One region of the Caldalkalibacillus thermarum genome, then DNA from elsewhere that is predicted to be linked to it. Evidence: riboswitches for the same ligand, from Rfam matches in the RefSeq annotation. Region 1 holds a riboswitch; each other region holds the start of a gene.
The links. Region 1 has a riboswitch for thiamine pyrophosphate ahead of thiT (energy-coupled thiamine transporter ThiT). Riboswitches for the same ligand answer to the same signal wherever they lie in the genome.
Positions count from the first base shown of each region.

Region 2: another riboswitch for thiamine pyrophosphate. It lies ahead of thiC (phosphomethylpyrimidine synthase ThiC); the one in region 1 lies ahead of thiT (energy-coupled thiamine transporter ThiT).
Region 3: another riboswitch for thiamine pyrophosphate. It lies ahead of tenA (thiaminase II); the one in region 1 lies ahead of thiT (energy-coupled thiamine transporter ThiT).
Region 4: another riboswitch for thiamine pyrophosphate. It lies ahead of thiE (thiamine phosphate synthase); the one in region 1 lies ahead of thiT (energy-coupled thiamine transporter ThiT).

Region 1 covers NZ_BMKZ01000018.1:16,802-21,710, reverse strand. The annotation lists gene IEW48_RS08770 (transglycosylase domain-containing protein) at 1-1,028, opposite strand, end outside; gene speE (polyamine aminopropyltransferase) at 1,192-2,019, shown strand; gene speB (agmatinase) at 2,104-2,976, shown strand; TPP riboswitch at 3,098-3,202, shown strand; gene thiT (energy-coupled thiamine transporter ThiT) at 3,337-3,885, shown strand; gene IEW48_RS08750 (YwiB family protein) at 3,890-4,375, shown strand; gene cls (cardiolipin synthase) at 4,453-4,909, opposite strand, start outside.
Region 2 covers NZ_BMKZ01000023.1:3,559-8,467, forward strand. The annotation lists gene uvrA (excinuclease ABC subunit UvrA) at 1-1,728, shown strand, start outside; TPP riboswitch at 1,852-1,965, shown strand; gene thiC (phosphomethylpyrimidine synthase ThiC) at 2,157-3,929, shown strand; gene IEW48_RS10100 (hypothetical protein) at 3,954-4,169, opposite strand; gene motB (flagellar motor protein MotB) at 4,290-4,909, opposite strand, start outside.
Region 3 covers NZ_BMKZ01000010.1:35,314-40,222, reverse strand. The annotation lists gene IEW48_RS05605 (helix-turn-helix domain-containing protein) at 1-111, shown strand, start outside; gene dapD (2,3,4,5-tetrahydropyridine-2,6-dicarboxylate N-acetyltransferase) at 215-928, shown strand; gene IEW48_RS05595 (N-acetyldiaminopimelate deacetylase) at 1,030-2,178, shown strand; TPP riboswitch at 2,283-2,384, shown strand; gene tenA (thiaminase II) at 2,750-3,424, shown strand; gene IEW48_RS05585 (D-alanine--D-alanine ligase) at 3,751-4,824, shown strand; gene IEW48_RS05580 (UDP-N-acetylmuramoyl-tripeptide--D-alanyl-D-alanine ligase) at 4,895-4,909, opposite strand, start outside.
Region 4 covers NZ_BMKZ01000011.1:1,877-6,785, forward strand. The annotation lists gene thiO (glycine oxidase ThiO) at 1-1,122, opposite strand, end outside; gene IEW48_RS05870 (thiazole synthase) at 1,137-1,943, opposite strand; gene thiS (sulfur carrier protein ThiS) at 1,947-2,147, opposite strand; gene thiE (thiamine phosphate synthase) at 2,208-2,834, opposite strand; TPP riboswitch at 2,900-2,990, opposite strand; gene yfkAB (radical SAM/CxCxxxxC motif protein YfkAB) at 3,109-4,281, shown strand; gene htpX (protease HtpX) at 4,423-4,909, opposite strand, start outside.

The DNA of each region.
Region 1 (4,909 bases):
ATGGCCTTAATGTACCCGGTGCGAGGGTCAATCGCTAAGAGAGCCCCTTGCAAAGGCCGGTCAGCGGGCAAATGCCTCTCCAACAAGTTTTCGGCCAAACGCTGCATATCGGCATCAAGGGTGGTGTAGATACGCAACCCGCCATGGTCAAAGACGTCTTCAGTGATGCCATAACGCTCCAGGGTCTGCTGGCGGACGAAATCCCGGAAGTAGGGGGCCAGGTTGGCATCCTGGCGGTGTTTTTCGGGGGAGATAAGGGTGAGCGGTGCAGCCAGCGCTTCCTCCCGTTCGGCTGCCGTGATATAGCCCTGTTCCTCCATCAGGTGCAATATCAGCTCTTGCCGTGACTTGGCATTAGCGTAGTTTAGCAAAGGAGAATAATAACGCGGCCCCTTGGGAATGCCGGCCAACAGGGCGCTTTCAGCCAGAGTCAATTCCCTGGCTGACTTGCCGAAATACAGATTGGCCGCCGCTTCTACTCCGTAGGCGGAATGCCCAAAATAGATTTGGTTTAAATAGTGTTCCAAAATGTCTGTTTTAGACAGATGCAGTTCCAACTGAATGGTGTACAAGGCCTCTTTTAACTTTCGTTCCCATGTTTTGCTGTGGTCCAGGTACAAATTGCGGGCCAGCTGCTGGGTGATGGTACTGGCTCCTTCCACATAGGAACGGTTGCGGATATTGGCCACAATGGCCCCTGCGATGCGTTTGAGGTCAAAGCCAAAGTGTTGATAGAAGCGTTGATCTTCCACTGCAATAAAGGCTTGCAGCAAGTAGGGGGGCAGTTCCTCAATGGGAATGAACGTCCGGTTTTGACCTTCATGAATGTGGTCAATGATGTCTCCGTCGGCAGAGTAAATGACTGTTGTTTCCTGCATCTGGAACGGGGGTAAGGGCTGTGAGCGCAAATATAACAAACTAAACAGCAGAATAGAAGATAAACACAAGGTCATCATAAATGTAAACAGGAGCACCCTGGTCAGCCATTTCAGAAAACGGATCAACCATGATTCATGGATCACTTCCATCTTTCAAAACCCCCCTTTGTTGCAGCATTTAAATGTAAAAGTTGCTGCTAACAGTATGGGGAAGATCAAACGGTTTTATACTGAAATATACTTGCATTTTTAATAAGGTTGGCTATAATTGGCTTGTTAGCTTCAGAGCAAAAATGCAAGGGGTGAACATCGAATGGAATTGTGGTTTACTGAACTGCAGACTAAAGCACACGGCATTACGACCAAAGTGAAGCAAACCTTGCACAGTGAACAGACGAAATATCAAAAACTTGATGTGATAGAGACGGAAGAGTTTGGCACCATGCTCGTATTAGACGGGATGGTGATGACAACCGATAAAGACGAATTTGTTTACCATGAAATGATGAGCCACGTGCCGCTCTTCACCCATCCCCGGCCCAAAAAAGTGCTGGTTGTAGGAGGAGGGGACGGGGGAACCATCCGTGAGGTATTGAAACACCCGAGTGTCGAAAAAACTGTTTTGGTTGAGATAGACGGGCAAGTGATTGAGTACTCTAAAAAGTTTCTGCCCAACATTGCTGGAGAACTGGATAACCCCCGGGTTGAGGTGCTGGTGGATGACGGATTTATGCACATCCACCAGCATCGCAACGAATATGACGTGATCCTCGTTGATTCCACCGAGCCGGTTGGCCCGGCAACCAAGTTATTTGAAAGGGGATTTTACCGAGGTATTTTTGAGGCCTTAACGGATGAGGGCTTGTTCGTCGCCCAGACAGACAATCCTTGGTTTCACGGAGACTTAATCCGCAAGGTGTTTGCCGATGTGAAGGAAATCTTCCCCATTACGCGCTTGTATACCTGTAACATTCCCACCTATCCCAGCGGTTTGTGGACCTTTACCATCGGTTCCAAACAACATGACCCTCTCAAGGCCAGTTTGCCTGAGCAGTTGGCATTTGAGACAAGGTATTACACGCCGGAAGTGCATAAAGCGGCGTTCGCCTTGCCTAAATTTGTTAAAGATTTGACTGAGTAAGCTTTCATATTGGTGCGCCAGTTTAAGCTGCTGGTATTGAAAAAGGTCCTCAAAGAGCCACAGCAGGAAATGGAGGAGGTTGCTATGCGTTTTGATGAAGCCTATTCGGGGCAGGTGTTCATCGCCAGCCATCCCCATTATGAGGAAAGCGAGGCGGTGATCTATGGCATGCCCATGGATTTCACAGTCAGCTTCCGGCCGGGATCCCGGTTTGGACCGGCCCGCATTAGGGAAGTGTCCATTGGGCTGGAAGAGTACAGCCCCTATTTGGACCGTCATCTTGAAGAAGTCCGTTATTTTGATGCGGGAGATATTCCACTGCCCTTCGGCAATCCGGGCCGCAGCTTAAAACTGATTGCAGAATTTGTGCGCAAGGTGCTGGCCGATGGCAAATTTCCTTTGGGCCTTGGGGGTGAGCACCTGGTCACTTGGCCCATCATTCAAGAAGTCAAGCGCCGGTTTGAGGATGTTTATCTCATCCATATTGATGCCCATGCCGATTTGCGGGAGGAGTACGAAGGAGAACCGCTCTCTCACGCGACGCCCATTAAGAAAGCATGCCAGCTGTTGGGGCCGGAGCGGGTCTATTCGTTCGGCATCCGCTCGGGAACCAGAGAAGAGTTTAAGTATGGGCGTGAGTCCGGTATGCATTTTTACCCCTTTGAAGTGGCCCAGCCGTTAAAAAAAGCGTTACCCTCACTGGCCGGTAAAAAGGTTTACGTGACCATTGATATTGACGTCCTTGATCCTGCTTTTGCCCCTGGCACAGGCACAGCCGAAGCGGGAGGCATCAGCTCGGCTGAACTGTTGGAAGCGATCCATCTTTTGGCCAAAGCGGATGTTGAGATCGTGGGGGCGGACCTGGTGGAGGTGGCACCCGTGTATGATCCAACGGAGAAAACGCAAATTGTGGCTGCCAAGCTGGTGCGGGAGATGCTGTTGGGCTGGGTAAAATAATGGGTTGCCATAATGCCTTTAAAGGTAACAGGTTAAAAAAATATGTTTGTACTAGGGATTAATCATATTTGCCACTCATTCTTATGTTATAATAGAGGCAAACATCCCATAGATGTTGACCGTGTTCCACTAGGGGTGCCCAGAGGCGGGCTGAGAGGGGCGGCGGCCCCAACCCTTTGAACCTGATCTAGGTCATGCTAGCGGAGGAAAGTGGAACAGAAGTGGTCTTTCAGGTTGTCGAACTGGCCACAATTGGCACAACGGATCCTGGGACAATCTGATTAAGGATACATTTCTGTTTCTGCCACTCCTCCGGGAGTGGTTTTTATTATTGTCAAACTTTACATGGAGGGAAGCATGATGGAACGGCAACGCCTGCTTGTTTTGATCGAAACGGCGATGATGGCTGCTGTGGCTTATGTCTTCAGTTTTATAAAATTAGGGGCGTTATGGGCCTATGGGGGCTCCATTTCACTGGTAATGGTGCCTATCTTTGTCTTGGCTTTGCGCCGGGGAGTGGCCGCTGGTTTGACCGCCGGGCTCGTTGTGGGGCTGATCAAAGCGTTGGTGGGTGGTTACGTGGTTCATCCCGTGCAGTTGGTGCTGGATTACCCCTTGGCTTTTGCCCTGTTGGGAACAGCAGGACTGTTCGCCCTTAATAAGGCCCACACACCAGGAAAAATGATAGGCCTGGCCACAACGGGGATTGTGCTGGCCTCAGGGTTGCGTTTCTTGAGCCATTTTGTCTCCGGGGTGGTTTGGTTTGGGGCCTATGCCCCGGAAGGGATGCCTGTCGCCATCTATTCTGCTTTGTATAACTTGTCTTACTTACTGCCGGAAATGATCATCAGCCTGTTGATTGTCATTTTCTTGATCAAGATGCGTCCCCAACTCTTGCAGGTCAGGTGATCAGATGAGTCCAACGGTTGAAAAACAACCTGTCAAGCTGCATATTCATGCCCAGAGGTTTGAACACGGCCAACCGGTGGATGAAGAGATCCAGCACTTAAAGGGAACCTTGTACCGCAAAGGAGAAATATACTATCTCAAGTTTAGGGAGCAAACAGAAGACGGCCCCATAGACAACACGTTGAAGATTGAGCAGGATAGAGTTACGGTCATCCGTCATGGCGCGGTCCGCATGAACCATGAATACCGGCTTAACAGTACCACACAAGGGATCTATCACACACCCTATGGGGCGTTGAACATGGAGACCCATACGACGGCTTATCGGTTTCAACCGTTGGGCACAACCTTGCCCCTGGGCTCCGAGAACTCAACCAACTTAAACCACTGTCGAGAAGACCGTTGCGGGGAACTGCACTGGGCCTATCATTTGTCCCTTAACGGCAATCAAGTAGGGGACATTCGCTTTACAGTGACACTGAAAGCCTAAAAGGAGAACGGCTTTTTCCTGGTCTGTCCAGGAGAAAGCCGTTTCTTAATGTCTGGCTCCTTTCGGGCAGTTGTGTTTTAGAGCCAAGGTGCCATTAACAATGACAACTGTGTCGCTGTCCTGATCCACCATGGCTGCTGAAACAGTTGTTCCGCTTTCAGCTGCCGGCAGTCCTGCAAATCTTGCTTAAAGATCGCCTCTACTTGGCGGTATACGTGACGGTCGTAGATAAATAACCCTGCTTCAAAGTCAAAATGAAAGCTGCGCCTGTCCAGGTTGACACTGCCGATATTGGCAATATAATCGTCCACCAAAGCCATTTTGGCGTGGTAAAAGCCTTTGTGGTACAGATAGATTTCTACACCGGCCGGCAGCAATTGTTTATGAAAGTGGAAGGAGGCATAGTGGACGAAAGGGTTGTCTGTCCGTTTAGGCACGATCAGTTTCACTTCGACCCCTCTTTTCCTGGCCGCGTTCAGAGCCTCGATGATCTCCTGATCGGGGACAAAGTAAGGGGTGCCCAGCCAAATCCGC
Region 2 (4,909 bases), on a different contig from region 1:
CCTCATGTGGAGCGCCGTTACAAGGAGACAGGGTCAGACTATGTCCGCGAACAGCTTGAAGCCTACATGAGCCACAAGGCTTGTCCCAAGTGCCAGGGAGCCCGCCTGCGGCCCGAGGCGTTGGCCGTCACCATCAATGGCAAAAACATTGATTATGTGACACGCCTCTCCGTGGCAGAAGCCAAGCAGTTTTTTGCATCTTTGACCTTGACGGAGAAAGAACAAAAGATTGCCCAGCTCATTTTGCGCGAGATTGAGGAGCGGCTGGGATTCCTGATTGATGTGGGCCTTGATTATTTAACCCTGAACCGCTCGGCCGGCACCTTAAGCGGAGGAGAGGCTCAGCGTATCCGCCTGGCCACCCAGATTGGATCGAAGCTGACGGGGGTCCTCTATGTGCTGGATGAACCTTCCATCGGTTTGCACCAGCGGGACAATGACCGCTTGATCCGCACCTTGGAACAGATGCGTGATTTGGGCAATACTTTGCTGGTCGTGGAGCACGATGAGGATACTATGCTGGCGGCCGATCATTTAATCGATATTGGTCCGGGTGCTGGTGCCCATGGGGGACGGGTGGTGGCCCAGGGCACGCCGGAAGAGGTGATGAATAATCCCAACTCCCTTACCGGACAATATCTCAGCGGGAAAAAATTTATTCCCCTCCCAGCCCAGCGGCGCCAGCCCAATGGCAAATGGCTGGAGATTATCGGGGCCCGGGAAAACAACCTGAAAAATGTAAACGTCAAAATCCCCTTGGGCGTGTTCACGTGTGTCACCGGGGTTTCTGGATCAGGCAAAAGCACACTGGTGAATGAAATTTTGCTCAAGGCGCTCATGCGGCAATACTACCGCTCCAAAGTCAAACCCGGAGAACATGAGGAGATCAAAGGCACGGAACATCTGGATAAAGTGGTCAATATTGACCAGTCACCCATTGGGCGGACCCCCCGGTCCAATCCGGCCACCTACACAGGCGTGTTTGATGATATCCGGGAAGTATTTGCCCAGACCACGGAAGCAAAGATGAGAGGCTACAAAAAGGGCCGTTTCAGCTTCAATGTCAAAGGTGGGCGCTGTGAAGCATGCCGGGGAGACGGGATCATTAAGATTGAGATGCACTTTTTACCCGATGTGTATGTGCCTTGTGAAGTGTGCAAGGGCAAACGCTATAACCGGGAAACCCTGGAGGTCACCTATAAGGGGAAAACGATTGCCGATGTGCTGAACATGACCGTGGAAGAAGCCCTTGACTTTTTCCAGAACATCCCCCGCATCAAGCGCAAGCTGCAAACCTTGCAAGATGTCGGCTTGGGCTATATGCGCCTGGGCCAGCCGGCCACCACGTTGTCCGGAGGGGAAGCCCAGCGGGTGAAGCTGGCTTCCGAACTGCACCGCCGCAGCACCGGGCGCACCCTGTACATTCTGGATGAGCCGACCACAGGTTTGCACATCGAGGACATCCGCCGCCTGTTGGAAGTGCTGAAGCGGCTGGTGGACAATGGGGACACGGTGCTGGTCATCGAGCACCATCTGGATGTGATCAAAGTGGCCGATTATATAATTGACCTTGGACCTGAGGGAGGGGACGGAGGCGGTGAGATTGTCGCCACAGGCACCCCGGAAGAAATCTGCCAGGTCAAGCGTTCTTATACCGGCCAGTATCTGGGGCCCATTTTGGAACGGGACCGTCGGCGCATGAAACAGCAAGAAACCGTCAAGGTATGACTATAAAGTTCCATAAACCGCTGTCACCGTTTATCCGTGTGATGCCTGATTAGGTATCACACGGATATTTAACAGGTTGAATTGCCACACTTTTTATGATATATTAACTTGTGTAAAATCTAATAGTATTACTGGGGGTGCCTGTGAGCCAGGCTGAGAAAGGAACGCGATGAAGTTCCTTAACCCTTTGGACCTGATCTGGGTAATACCAGCGTGGGGAAGTAAACAACGGGTACAGTACGTTGGCAGTGTTGGCTGCCTGTGCCAATCCGGCCGCATGAAAGCCAGGTCCATATCCAGGATCTGGCTTTTAAGTTTGCTGCAAAGCGCTTTAAACGATGGCTGCCATTAACTTATGTGCTGTAGCTCAGCTTCACTGACCCGGATCATGTCCTCCTTTACCACATTAAATTAAGGAGGTTTTATTTATGGGGAATGATGTTCAACCACAAGTTTCGATTCCATCATCTCCGGGCAGTCGTAAAGTGTATGTGCAAGGCTCCAGACCAGATATTAAAGTACCTATGCGCGAAATTGAACAATCACCGACACTGAAGCCGGAGGGAGAAGAAAAAAATCCTCCTCTCAGAGTGTATGATACAAGCGGGCCTTATACGGATCCAGAACAGCAAGTCGATTTCAGGAAAGGGCTTCCTCCACTGCGGAGAAAATGGATTTTGGAGAGAGGGGACGTGGAAGAATACGAAGGCCGGAAAGTAAAGCCTGAAGATAATGGATATCGTTCGAGTGAAGGCAGGCCGTTCAGTGACCTTCCGCAAAGTTCGGCCAGAAAACCGCTCAGGGCCAAGAAAGGGAAAGTGGTTACACAACGCTATTATGCCCGGCAGGGAATCATAACGCCAGAAATGGAGTTTGTGGCCTTGCGTGAAGGGGTTTCTCCAGAATTTGTCCGGGATGAAGTTGCCCGTGGCCGGGCGATTATTCCAGTCAATATTAATCATCCTGAGAGTGAACCCATGATCATTGGCCGCCATTTTCATGTTAAAGTAAACGCCAATATTGGCAACTCGTCCGTCACCTCCTCTGTCGCTGAAGAAGTGGAAAAAATGACCTGGGCGATCCGTTGGGGAGCAGACACGATTATGGATTTATCTACCGGGAAAGACATACATACGACCCGGGAGTGGATTATCCGCAATTCACCTGTTCCTGTGGGTACAGTACCCATCTATCAAGCGTTGGAAAAAGTAAACGGCAAGCCAGAAGATCTGACATGGGAGATATACCGGGATACGCTGATTGAACAGGCTGAACAGGGGGTAGATTATTTTACGATCCATGCCGGTGTATTGTTAAGATATATTCCATTAACAGCGGGCAGAGTGACCGGCATCGTTTCCCGGGGCGGTTCCATTATGGCTGCGTGGTGTCTGGCCCATCACGAAGAAAACTTTTTGTATACCCATTTTGAAGAGATCTGTCAGATCCTGAATCAGTATGATATCGCCGTTTCTTTAGGTGATGGACTGCGTCCCGGATCTATTGCGGATGCCAACGATGAAGCCCAGTTTGCCGAATTGGAAACGTTGGGTGAGTTAACCAAAATAGCCTGGGAATATGATGTCCAGGTGATGGTGGAAGGTCCGGGCCATGTGCCCCTGCATTTGCTGAAAGAAAATGTGGACAAACAGATGGAGATCTGCCATGAAGCACCATTCTATACTTTAGGTCCGCTGACCACCGACATTGCTCCCGGTTACGATCATATTACCTCTGCGATCGGTGCAGCCGTCATCGGCTGGCATGGAACGTCAATGCTGTGTTATGTCACCCCTAAAGAGCACCTTGGTTTGCCTAATAAGCATGATGTGCGTGAAGGGGTCATCGCTTATAAAATTGCAGCTCATGCCGCTGACTTGGCCAAAGGCCATCCCAATGCCCGCAAAAGGGATGATGCACTGTCGAAGGCACGTTTTGAATTTCGGTGGAATGACCAGTTTAACTTGTCTCTTGATCCGGAACGGGCCAGGGCCTATCATGATGAAACCCTTCCCGCCGAAGGGGCCAAGACCGCCCATTTCTGTTCCATGTGCGGCCCCAAGTTTTGCAGTATGAAAATCACTCACGAACTCCGAGAATATGCCCAAACAAAAGGTTTGGAGATAGAAGCAGCCGTTCAAAAAGGCTTAAAAGAAAAAGCGGAGGAATTTAAGAAGGAGGGCAGCCAGCTTTACAAATAACCGTGTGGCAAATGAAGGGGCCGCTTAAGGCCCCTTTACAGTTTTGTCTTTGCGGATAATATATTGGGCACCGCAATGAGGGCAAACCACCTTCACCTTGCCCAAGGGAGAGTTAAAAGAATATAAGCAAACCTGGCAATCCATTCGGCGGACAAGCACCACCTTCATCAACAACAGATAAATGACGTAGATGCATCCCCCGAACAAAATAAGGGAGGGCAGCCATGCAAACAACTCCATAAAAAGTCCCTCTTTCGCCATCGTTGAATTTGGGTAAGTCATCAGTGCTTGTTCCATATCTATGACGAGTGGGGACAAATTATCCAAGAAAAACTAAATGAACATTTTATCTCAGCAGGCCTAGTAGTTAGGTAAAATCAGCACTTCCACCCGCCTGTTTTGCTGGCGCCCTTCCGCTGTGTCGTTCGTGGCCACTGGTTTGTACTCGCCGTACCCGCGCACACTGAAGTATTCAGGGGATAAGTTCTCATTTTCCAGGATAATCTTTAGAAAATTAATGGCCCGCATGGCACTGAGGTCCCAGTTGGAGCGGAAGTGGCTGTTGTGAATGGGCACATTATCGGTGTGTCCGGAAACCTCGATATGCCGGGGAGGATCTGAGACCAGCAAATTAGAAATTTCCCGGGCCAGCTTGACCGCATCCGGTTTGACGACGGCGCTGCCCGAATCAAAAAGGGCATGGTCCAGGATCGTGATGATCAGCCCTGCTTCGGTCAGCTCCGTTTTAAGACTCAGTTGCAGGTTACGCTGCTTGATATAGGTGTTGATCCGTTCCTGAAGACGGCGCAACTCCTCCATTTCCCTCTCTCTAAAGCCTGATCCTGGCTCTTCTTGAGGGCTTTCCTCTTCATCTTGTTCATCGTTTGTTCCTTCCGTTGTTTCATCAGGTGTTACGGCTGGAGATTGCAGCACGGGTTGTCCCCCTTGAAACGCTGTGGTAAAGGTTTGAATAATGCGCT
Region 3 (4,909 bases), on a different contig from region 1:
ACGGTGCGTGAACTGGCTAGACTGGGGTATGTGCAACAGGAAGAACACGTTTCTCTGACGGAGAAAGGATTAACCTATTTACGGGAGGCACAGGAAACACAAGACACTTAATAGGTTCTTTTATTAGCCGTGCAAACCACTTGCACGGTTTTTTGTCTGTACTATAATGGAAGAGAGATTTTTGTGACTAGACCCAGGCAAGGAGGAAATAATGATGAAAATGATGGATGCCAATGAAATTATCAGCTACATCCAAAACAGTGAAAAAACAACCCCAGTTAAGGTACATATTAAGGGAAACCTGGAGGATATTAATTTTGGTGAAAAAACAAAAGCTTTCATCACCGGCAATGTAGGGGTTTTATTTGGCGAGTGGAAAGAGATCCAAGCTGCGATGGAAGCTAATAAAGACAAAATTGAAGATTATGTAGTGGAAAATGACCGCCGCAACTCCGCCATTCCACTGCTGGATTTAAAGCATATCCACGCCCGGATAGAGCCCGGCGCCATTATTCGCGACCAGGTTGAGATCGGTAAAAATGCTGTGATTATGATGGGGGCTGTCATTAATATCGGTGCTGTAATTGGTGAGGGCACGATGGTCGACATGAATGCAGTGATCGGCGGCCGGGGGACTATTGGAAAAAATTGTCATATTGGGGCAGGAGCAGTTATTGCCGGTGTCATTGAGCCTCCTTCAGCTAAGCCAGTCGTCATCGAAGATAATGTGGTCATTGGCGCCAATGCGGTCATTCTAGAAGGAGTGCGTGTAGGCAAAGGTTCCGTTGTAGCGGCCGGCGCCGTTGTCACTGAGGACGTCCCTGAAAATGTTGTCGTAGCCGGTACACCTGCCCGCATTATTAAGCAAATTGATGAGAAGACAAGGGCAAAAACTGAAATTAAACAGGAATTAAGACAACTGAAATAAGAGTAACGGAGCATGTCCACTCACCGCAGCCTTCCCTATTATTATTGAAGAGGGGGAAGGCCCTTATTTATATCATAGGTACCGTAAAGGAGTAGTTAGAGATGGATCTCACTCAATTTGTTCAGATACGGCGTGATCTCCATCAAATCCCAGAACCTGGATTTAAGGAATATAAAACTCAGCAGTACATCCTGGATTACTTGAGGCAATTACCCGGGGAGCACTTAGAGGCAAAAACGTGGAGAACAGGTGTTTTAGTTAAAATTAAAGGTAAACAGCCCCGGCAGACCATTGGTTACCGGGCCGATATGGATGGACTGCCCATTCAGGAGCAAACGACGTATAGTTTTAAGTCCAAACATCCAGGTTATATGCATGCCTGCGGCCATGATGTACATATGGCCATTGCTCTCGGTTTGGTCACCCATTTTGCCCGCCAACCGGTTGATGATAATGTACTGGTCATTTTTCAGCCGGCAGAAGAGGGGCCAGGGGGTGCCCAGCCCATGCTGGAGAGTCAGGAGTTTCAGTCCTGGAAACCAGATCTGATGCTCGCCCTGCATATTGCTCCTGACTACCCGGTGGGTACCATTGCCACCAAAGAGGGGATTTTGTTTGCCAATACCTCAGAATTGTTTATCGATTTTACCGGACGGGGCGGGCATGCCGCTTATCCCCATCTGGCCAATGACATGGTGGTGGCGGCCAGCCATTTTGTTACCCAGCTGCAGTCAGTGGTTTCCCGCAATATTGATCCCCTTGATTCGGCTGTCATTACCATTGGAAAAATTACCGGGGGAGAGAAACAAAACATTATCGCTGAAACTGCCCGGGTGGAAGGGACGATTCGGACCTTATCCATGCAATCGATGAATAAAGTGAAAGGGCGGATCGAAGCACTGCTTAAGGGCATTGAAGCGGGGTTTGAATGTTCAACGGCCCTTGACTATGGCGCCAATTATTGTCAGGTATACAATGATCCTGCCTTAACCCGCCAGTTTATGAACTGGGTCAACACTCAACAACATGTGCGGTTAATCGAGTGCCAAGAGGCGATGACAGGAGAAGATTTCGGCTACTTCCTGCAGGCCATTCCCGGATTTATGTTTTGGCTGGGTGTAGACAGCCCCTACGGCTTACACCATGCCCGGCTTGAGCCAAAGGAAGAAGCGATTGGTGTGGCGATCAAGCTGCTGATCGATTATATCACATGGAAGAGTGGGCAAGATGAAGCGGCAATAGAACAATAGGGGCAGGAAAATGAATAATGTTTAATGAATTAATTTTTAGGTTGTCAGCTTAAAGCAAGTATGCTACCCTATAATTTAGAATCTTACTACAACAGCATATTGCGGAACTCCACTAGGGGTGCTGTAAGGCTGAGAGAGGTATTAAACCTCAACCCTTGGAACCTGACCTAGGTAATACTAGCGTAGGGAAGTGGAGTCATGTCAGCGTCGCCTTGTTCGGCTGTGCCTGCACGGTCTGATAAGGAAGCACAGGCAAATCCATGTTTTATGCAGTGATTGATTTCTCTTCAATAACAGGCCGTTTGGGTAATCGCTTTATTGATCTGGTTCAATGTTCTGAATGCTGACTGACCACTCCTACCTAGGAGTGGTTTTTATTTTTCAGGAAAGGAGGCGTATCGATGTCGGACAGCTTGATTTTAAATGGACATATTGACGCCGCTGCAGTTGAACAAAGTGAATGAATCTTTGGATATTCACGAGCTCATCCAATTCATCAAAGTGATGGTCCAGTTTATTTATCAATGGTGCAGTACGCCGAAATCTGTAACGACGTGAAGGAGGAAGTGCGATGAAGTTTAGTGAGCGGTTATATCAAAAAGTGAAGCCTGTCTGGGAGAAAAACCACCAGCACCCCTTTGTGCAAGGGATCGGTGATGGCAGTTTAGAGAAGGATAAGTTTCGTTTCTATATGATCCAAGACTATCTTTATTTGATTGACTATGCCAAGTTGTTCGCCTTGGGGGCGGTCAAAGCTCACGATGTGGCCACTATGGGCCGTTTTGCCCGGCTGCTGGATGCCACTTTAAATATGGAAATGGACTTGCATCGCCAGTATGCCAAAAAGTTTGGCATCTCCGAACAAGAGCTGGAACAGGCCCAGCCAGCCCCAACGACTCTGGCCTATACCCATTATATGTTGCATGTGGCCCAAAACGGCACGCTGGCAGAGCTGGTGGCCAGCCTGTTGCCCTGCATGTGGAGCTACCACGAGATCGGCCAGGCACTCAATCAGATTCCGGGTGCCAGTGAACATGAATTCTATGGGGATTGGATCAAGATGTACGCCAGTGAGGAGTTCGGGGAATTGGCCCAATGGACCATTGATTTATTGGACGAAGAAGCGGAGGGCAAACCTGAGAGGGAACTGGAGCGTCTGGAAGAGATCTTCTTAAACACGTCCCGTTTTGAGTATCTCTTTTGGGAGATGGCCTATCACAAGGAGATGTGGCCGACTGATGATTAATCCTGAAGGCCTGGTTGAACAGGAGAAAGAGCAGTCGCTGCTTGTCTTTGACAATGTCTGTTTTAGTTACCCGTCACAAGATGCCTTGATGAGGAGACAATTCAATCTCCCAAAGATTTGGAAGGACGGCCGAATGGCTGCTGGAAGGTGGCTTGATAGAGGAGATTCCTCCCGTTGAGGAGATCTATTTCAACCTGGACAGTGAAAAATAACCAGTCAGAAACGAATACTCTCCTTAGAATAAACATGATATAATCATAGCACATGATGTCTCCATCGGCATATATATGTAAATAATTATTGCGGCTAAAGGAGAGTTATTCTGCATGAGTGATAAACAGGTACTGGGTTTGATTTACGGGGGAAAGTCAAGTGAACATGAAGTTTCATTGCGCACCGCTTTCTCCATCTTGCAGGCCATAGATTATGATAAATGGACAGTGATTCCGCTTTATATTCAGTTGGATGGCATGTGGGTGGAAGGGAGCAGTTTACAAAAGCCGCCTTCTGCTGTTGCCGAGCTCAGATTGGCCACTAATCGCCATCCGGACCTGTTAAAGCTGAAGGAAACGGTGGATGTTGTGTTCCCGGTCGTTCACGGTCCGTATGGGGAAGACGGCACTTTGCAGGGCTTGTTGGAGATGATCGACGTCCCTTATGTAGGATCAGGTGTGCTGGGTTCCAGTCTGGGAATGGATAAAGTGATGATGAAAAGAATGTTTGCTTTACACAATTTGCCTCACGGAGAATATTTGGCCTATACCCGTCAAGAGATTGACAAGAGGCTGGAGTCCATCTGTACAGAAATTGAAGCTCAGCTGGGTTATCCTGTCTTTGTTAAACCGGCCAACCTCGGCTCAAGTGTGGGCATCAACAAGGCTAAAAACGAGAAACAGCTGGTCAAAGCCCTGACCGAGGCAGCCGCGTTTGATCATAAAGTGATTGTGGAAGCATTTATTAATGGCCGGGAGCTGGAAATCGGTGTCCTGGGAAATGATGCAGACAAGTTGCAAACATCAGCGGTGGGCGAGATTGTCAGTACAGCCGAGTTTTATGACTATGAATCCAAATATAAAGATGGTGGAGCTGAGTTATTTATTCCGGCCAAAATCCCTGAGCGGGTGGCTAACGAAATGGCCCAGCTGGCCAAAGAAGCTTTCCTTGCTTTGGATTGTGCCGGTCTGGCCCGGGTTGACTTCTTTTGGGATGAAAAAGAAGATCAGTTATATTTGAACGAAATCAATACCATGCCTGGCTTCACGGAGTACAGCATGTATCCGCTGCTGTTCAAAAAAACGGGAGTCTCTTATCAGGAGTTAGTTGAAACATTAATTCAACTGGGGCTTGAACGCTTCAGGGAAAAAAAGAAGATCCGGGTTATTGCCCCAAGCTTGGAATAGGTAACTAAAAGCCGATTCCTGTCCCTGTGTCGTACAGCATGAATAGAGGGACGGGATCGGCCTTCTGCTTTTATGAGAGCAGTAA
Region 4 (4,909 bases), on a different contig from region 1:
TTCTATTATATCAGCAACCACCTTGGCTGTTACTGGACTTAACAAAATGCCGTTCCGATAATGACCGCTGGCCAGAATCACGTTAGGCTGATGGCGTAACCGGCCCAGAAGCGGATAGCCATCCTGGGTGGCGGGACGCAAACCAGCCCAGCAGTGAAACGGCTCTTTATCCTTCAGAAATGGAAACAGGTAACGGCTCCATTTGACCAGCCGGCTAATTCCTTTCTCCGTCGTGGAAGTGTCAAAGCCGGCAATATCTTCAGAGGCCCCACAGACGATGGTGCCGTTGCCCTTGGATAACACATAGCCCTGGCTGGAGAAAATAATGTGTTTGATCTCTTCCTGTCCTTGCTCATAAGCACAAATCTGGCCGCGGATAGGGAAAATGGGCAGCCGAAGTTGCAATGGTTCTTCAAAAAAGGAGGTCCAAGCCCCGCTGGCCAAAACACATTGATCTGTGCTGAAACACCCCTTCTCCCCGGTCTCAAGCAGCAAGCCATCTGCAGTTACCTCTTTGAACCGCACTTCCCCCGCGTGTTGTACAATATGAACGCCCATTTTCTCGCAGGCTGCCAATAACGCCTGGACAAAATCAGGGGTGTAGACATGGTGTTCATCGGGATAATATAAAGCGGCAACTGCTTCCTGGGTCAAGTGGGGTTCCAGGTTGCGCAACGCTTGGCCACGGACAATCTCGGCCTGTACTCCCCATTCTTTTTGCCATTCCAACCGGCTCTTTAAGGCTAATTCATCCGCCTCATGAAAAGCCAGATACAAACTGCCAGACCGAGTATATTCAAAAGCTAGTCCCGAGACAGTCCGCACTTCTTGTTGCCAGTCAGGGTACAGCTTTAAACTGTGGTGGCACAGGGTAAAAAAATCGTCCGGATCTTCCCCGATTTCTGAATAAGGGGCCAGCATCCCGGCAGCAGCTCCTGTCGCTTGTCCCCCGCATGCTGTTTTTTCTAATACGATAACCTTTAATCCGCGCTTGGCACACTCAAAAGCAATGCTCAGCCCAATAATACCTCCGCCTACAATGGTGAGCGGGCTGTGCGGCACTGCGGGCCTGGCCGGAAATGATAAGCTTTCCCTTTGTCTGGTTGTTGTTAAGATACCCATCATTAACCACTCTCTTATTTAAGAATAAAGTTTTGGGGGCTGCTGGCCGTTGCATATTTTTTCTTGGGAATCCGTCCAGCCAGATAAGCCAAGCGGCCTGCTTCAATGGCCAGCTTCATGGCCCGGGCCATCCGAACCGGATCCTTGGCTTTGGCTACTGGTGTATTCATCAGTACAGCATCGGCGCCCAGTTCCATAGCTTGGGCCACATCAGCAGCCGAACCTAACCCAGCATCGACAATGACGGGCACGTTGGCTTCCTCAATAATCAGGCCCAAGTTATAAGGGTTCAATATACCCAGTCCCGTTCCAATCGGTGCACCCCCAGGCATAACGGCAGCCGCCCCCGCTTCTTCCAACCGCTTACACAGAATCGGATCATCAGATGTGTATGGCAACACCACGAAGCCTTCTTTCACCAGCTGCTCCGTCGCTCTAAGTGTCTCCACCGGGTCGGGAAGCAAGGTTTTTTCGTTGGCGCTAATCTCCACTTTAATCCAGTCCGACAATCCTGAGGCCTTTGCCAAGCGGGCAATCCGCACCGCTTCTTCAGCTGTTTTGGCTCCGCTGGTATTGGGCAAATAGGTAAATGACATCCCTTCTAAATGTTGCAAGATGGCATCTTCATCCGGATGTTCTAAGTTAACCCTGCGAATAGCAAAGGTGAGTACCTCAGCTCCCGAGGCTTTAATCGCTTCAATTTGGACATATGGATTAGGGAAACGTCCCGTGCCCAGGAAAAAACGGGAATGTAAGGTTTTCCCGGCAATCACCAGCGGATCATTGCGCAACATAGATTCCCTTGATGCTTTGGCCGTCATCATTTAACCTCCCCCTACAAAGTGAACCAGCTCCACTTTGGACCCGGGCTCCAATTGATATTGCCCCCACATTGAGCGGTCCACGATATGGCCGTCTACTTCGGCAACCACATGTTGCTTATTTAACTGATAATGTTCGATAAGCTCTTCAAGCGTTTCACACTCCACCTGAGTCTCTTTTCCGTTGACGATTAACGTTTTCATGCTTTCACTTCCTTTGCACCGCTGTCCGTTAATTTGAGCACTGTCTGTTGATGGATAGGTTTACCGGACCGTTTCTAATTTGCGGGCAAAAGCGCGGGCTGCCTCTTTTACATTTTCAGCACCAACAATAGCGCTGACAATAGAGATGCGCTTGGCCCCTGCCTTCAGCACCTGATCCACATTGTGGAGCTTGATGCCCCCAATAGCGACAAAAGGAATGCGAATATGTTCCACCACTTGCCGCACGTACTCCAGACCAACGGGATCGACCACATCTTCTTTGGTGTTGGTGGGAAAGACGGGGCCAACTCCAATATAATCGGCACCTCCTTCTTCCGCCCGTTTAGCTTCCTCCAGATTGTGGGTGGAAATGCCGATGATTTTATCGGGGCCCAAAATTTTGCGGGCCTCTTCCAGCGGCAAATCATCTTGTCCTAAATGAACCCCGTCTGCATCAACGGCCAGTGCAATGTCGACATGATCGTTGACAATGAAGGGAACCTTATACCGGTCACATAAAGCTTTCAGTTGACGGGCCATGTCTAACAGCTCTCTCTTGGTTTTCTTCTTTTCCCGCAATTGAACCATATCGGCACCACCCTGAATAGCCTCTTCAATGACCTCCAGATAATGTCGATGCGGATAAAACTGTTCCCCTGTAATGACGTATAAGGAAAAATCCTTCATGACCGAACCCCCCTTTAAAATAGAAAAACCACTTTCTGCACGCAAGAAAGTGGAATCAGGTTCTTTAGCACCGGATTCGACTTCCCTGCGCTGGCATTACCCAGATCAGGTAATAAGGGTCTCTCTCAGCCCAAACAGGCACCCCTAGTCGATTGCACCATTCATATTCCCTTTTACTTTAACCATACCTTTAGTTAGGAGTTATGTCAATCAATCGTTGACGAAAGCGCGAAGGTGTCGTTAAATAAAGGAGAATAATAAAGGAGGAGTCAGCATGCTCAAACAAGCTGAGAAACAGGTGATACAGCCCGTTAACAGAGAATCTCTGCTTCCTGATGAACGGCATATTGATCCCTGGGAATCCTTGTTTCGCCGCAACGAGCTGGGGACAAACAGGCTGACCAGTGTAGAGTTTACCGTAACCAACCTGTGTAATTTGCGTTGTGAACACTGCGCCGTTGGCGATGTGCTAACTGTGAAAGAATCCGAAACACGCATCCCCCTGTCGTTGTTACTTAAACGTTTGGACGAAGTAGAACTGTTGGATACACTTAGCATCACTGGCGGAGAGCCGATGTACAATAAGGAAATCATTGCTGAATACATTGTTCCTCTGCTGCGCTACGCCAAAGAGAGAGGCGCCCAGACTCAGATCAACTCCAACTTAACCCTTGATCTGTCCCGCTATGAATCGGTTTTGCCTTATGTGGATGTGCTGCATATCTCCTACAATTACAGGGATGCGGAGGATTTTTATCACATTGCCTATGCCCGTCACATGCACCAAGTCTCATTTGCCCAGGCCGAAAAAACGTTCCAGCGGTTAGTGGATAATACCAAAGCCTTAGCTCAAGCAGGGGTGTTTGTCTCGGCAGAATCTTTATTAACTCCCTTTACCCGGGATAAAATAGGACAGATTCACTATCTTATTAAAGAGATGGGCTGCCAGCGCCACGAAGTGCACCCCTTGTATCCCAGTGACTTTGCCCGGAACATGCAGGTGCTTACCTTGGATGAATTGAGAGAAACTTACCATCGTCTGCTAGATGAACGAGACCCGGACTTGTGGATCCTGTTTGGCACCCTTCCTTTCTACGCGTGCAGTCAAAACGAAGCAGACCTGGTTTTAATCAAACGCATATACAACACCCCGAATACAACCGTTCGCAATGATCCCGATGGCCACAACCGTTTAAACTGCAACATTTTTACCGGCGAAGTAACCGTTACTGACTTTGGAGACGTCGGTCCTCTTGGTCATATCGAACAGGACTCCTTGACCACCTGTTTTGAACGCTGGCAAGAGCACCCAGCCTTCAAGCCTATGAAATGCTGTTGTCCCCAAGCCCAGTGCAACGGTCCCAATCTTCTCGTTACCCATACCTATTACCAAGGGGTTGACTTCCGCAACCGACACGGCATTAATTTGAAGAAAAGCAGTGATTAAACAAATCAAATATCCTTCTCCGCTTAGAATAGAAAAAGGCATGAACTAAAACGAGCCGAGATATCAGTTTCTCGGCTCGTTTAAGTGTTTTTAGGGGAAAAATTCGGATTTTCACTTGCTAGAATCTGCGTTTTTGCTTCATTATTTTGCTTCCAAACGGCGAATGCGCTCATCCAAGTCAGGGTGGGAAGCAAACAGCTTAAACCAGCTACGCTGATTGTTGATTTTAAGGGTCTGCAACGCTTGCTGGCTGTTGTCAACCCTGTTGACGTAGGCTTTTAAGCACCGCAAGGCATGTACCATTTTGTCTTTGCCAGCCAAATCAGCCCCGCCACGGTCAGCGTGGAACTCCCGGTGACGGGAGTAAGCCATAACCACGATGCTGCCCAGAATAGAGAACAGGAGCTGAAACACGATAATCGCTACAAAGTGAACAATGGGTTGCAAGTCTTCTTTCACCAAGCGGGAAGCGGCAAAAGCAATAATCCGGGAGAAGAAGACGACAAAAGTGTTAATGACTCCTTGCAGCAGGGTCATAGTGACCATATCACCGTTGGCGATATGGGCCACCTCGTGAGCCAGCACCCCTTCTACCGCTTCATCATCCATGGTTTCCAAAAGGCCTGTA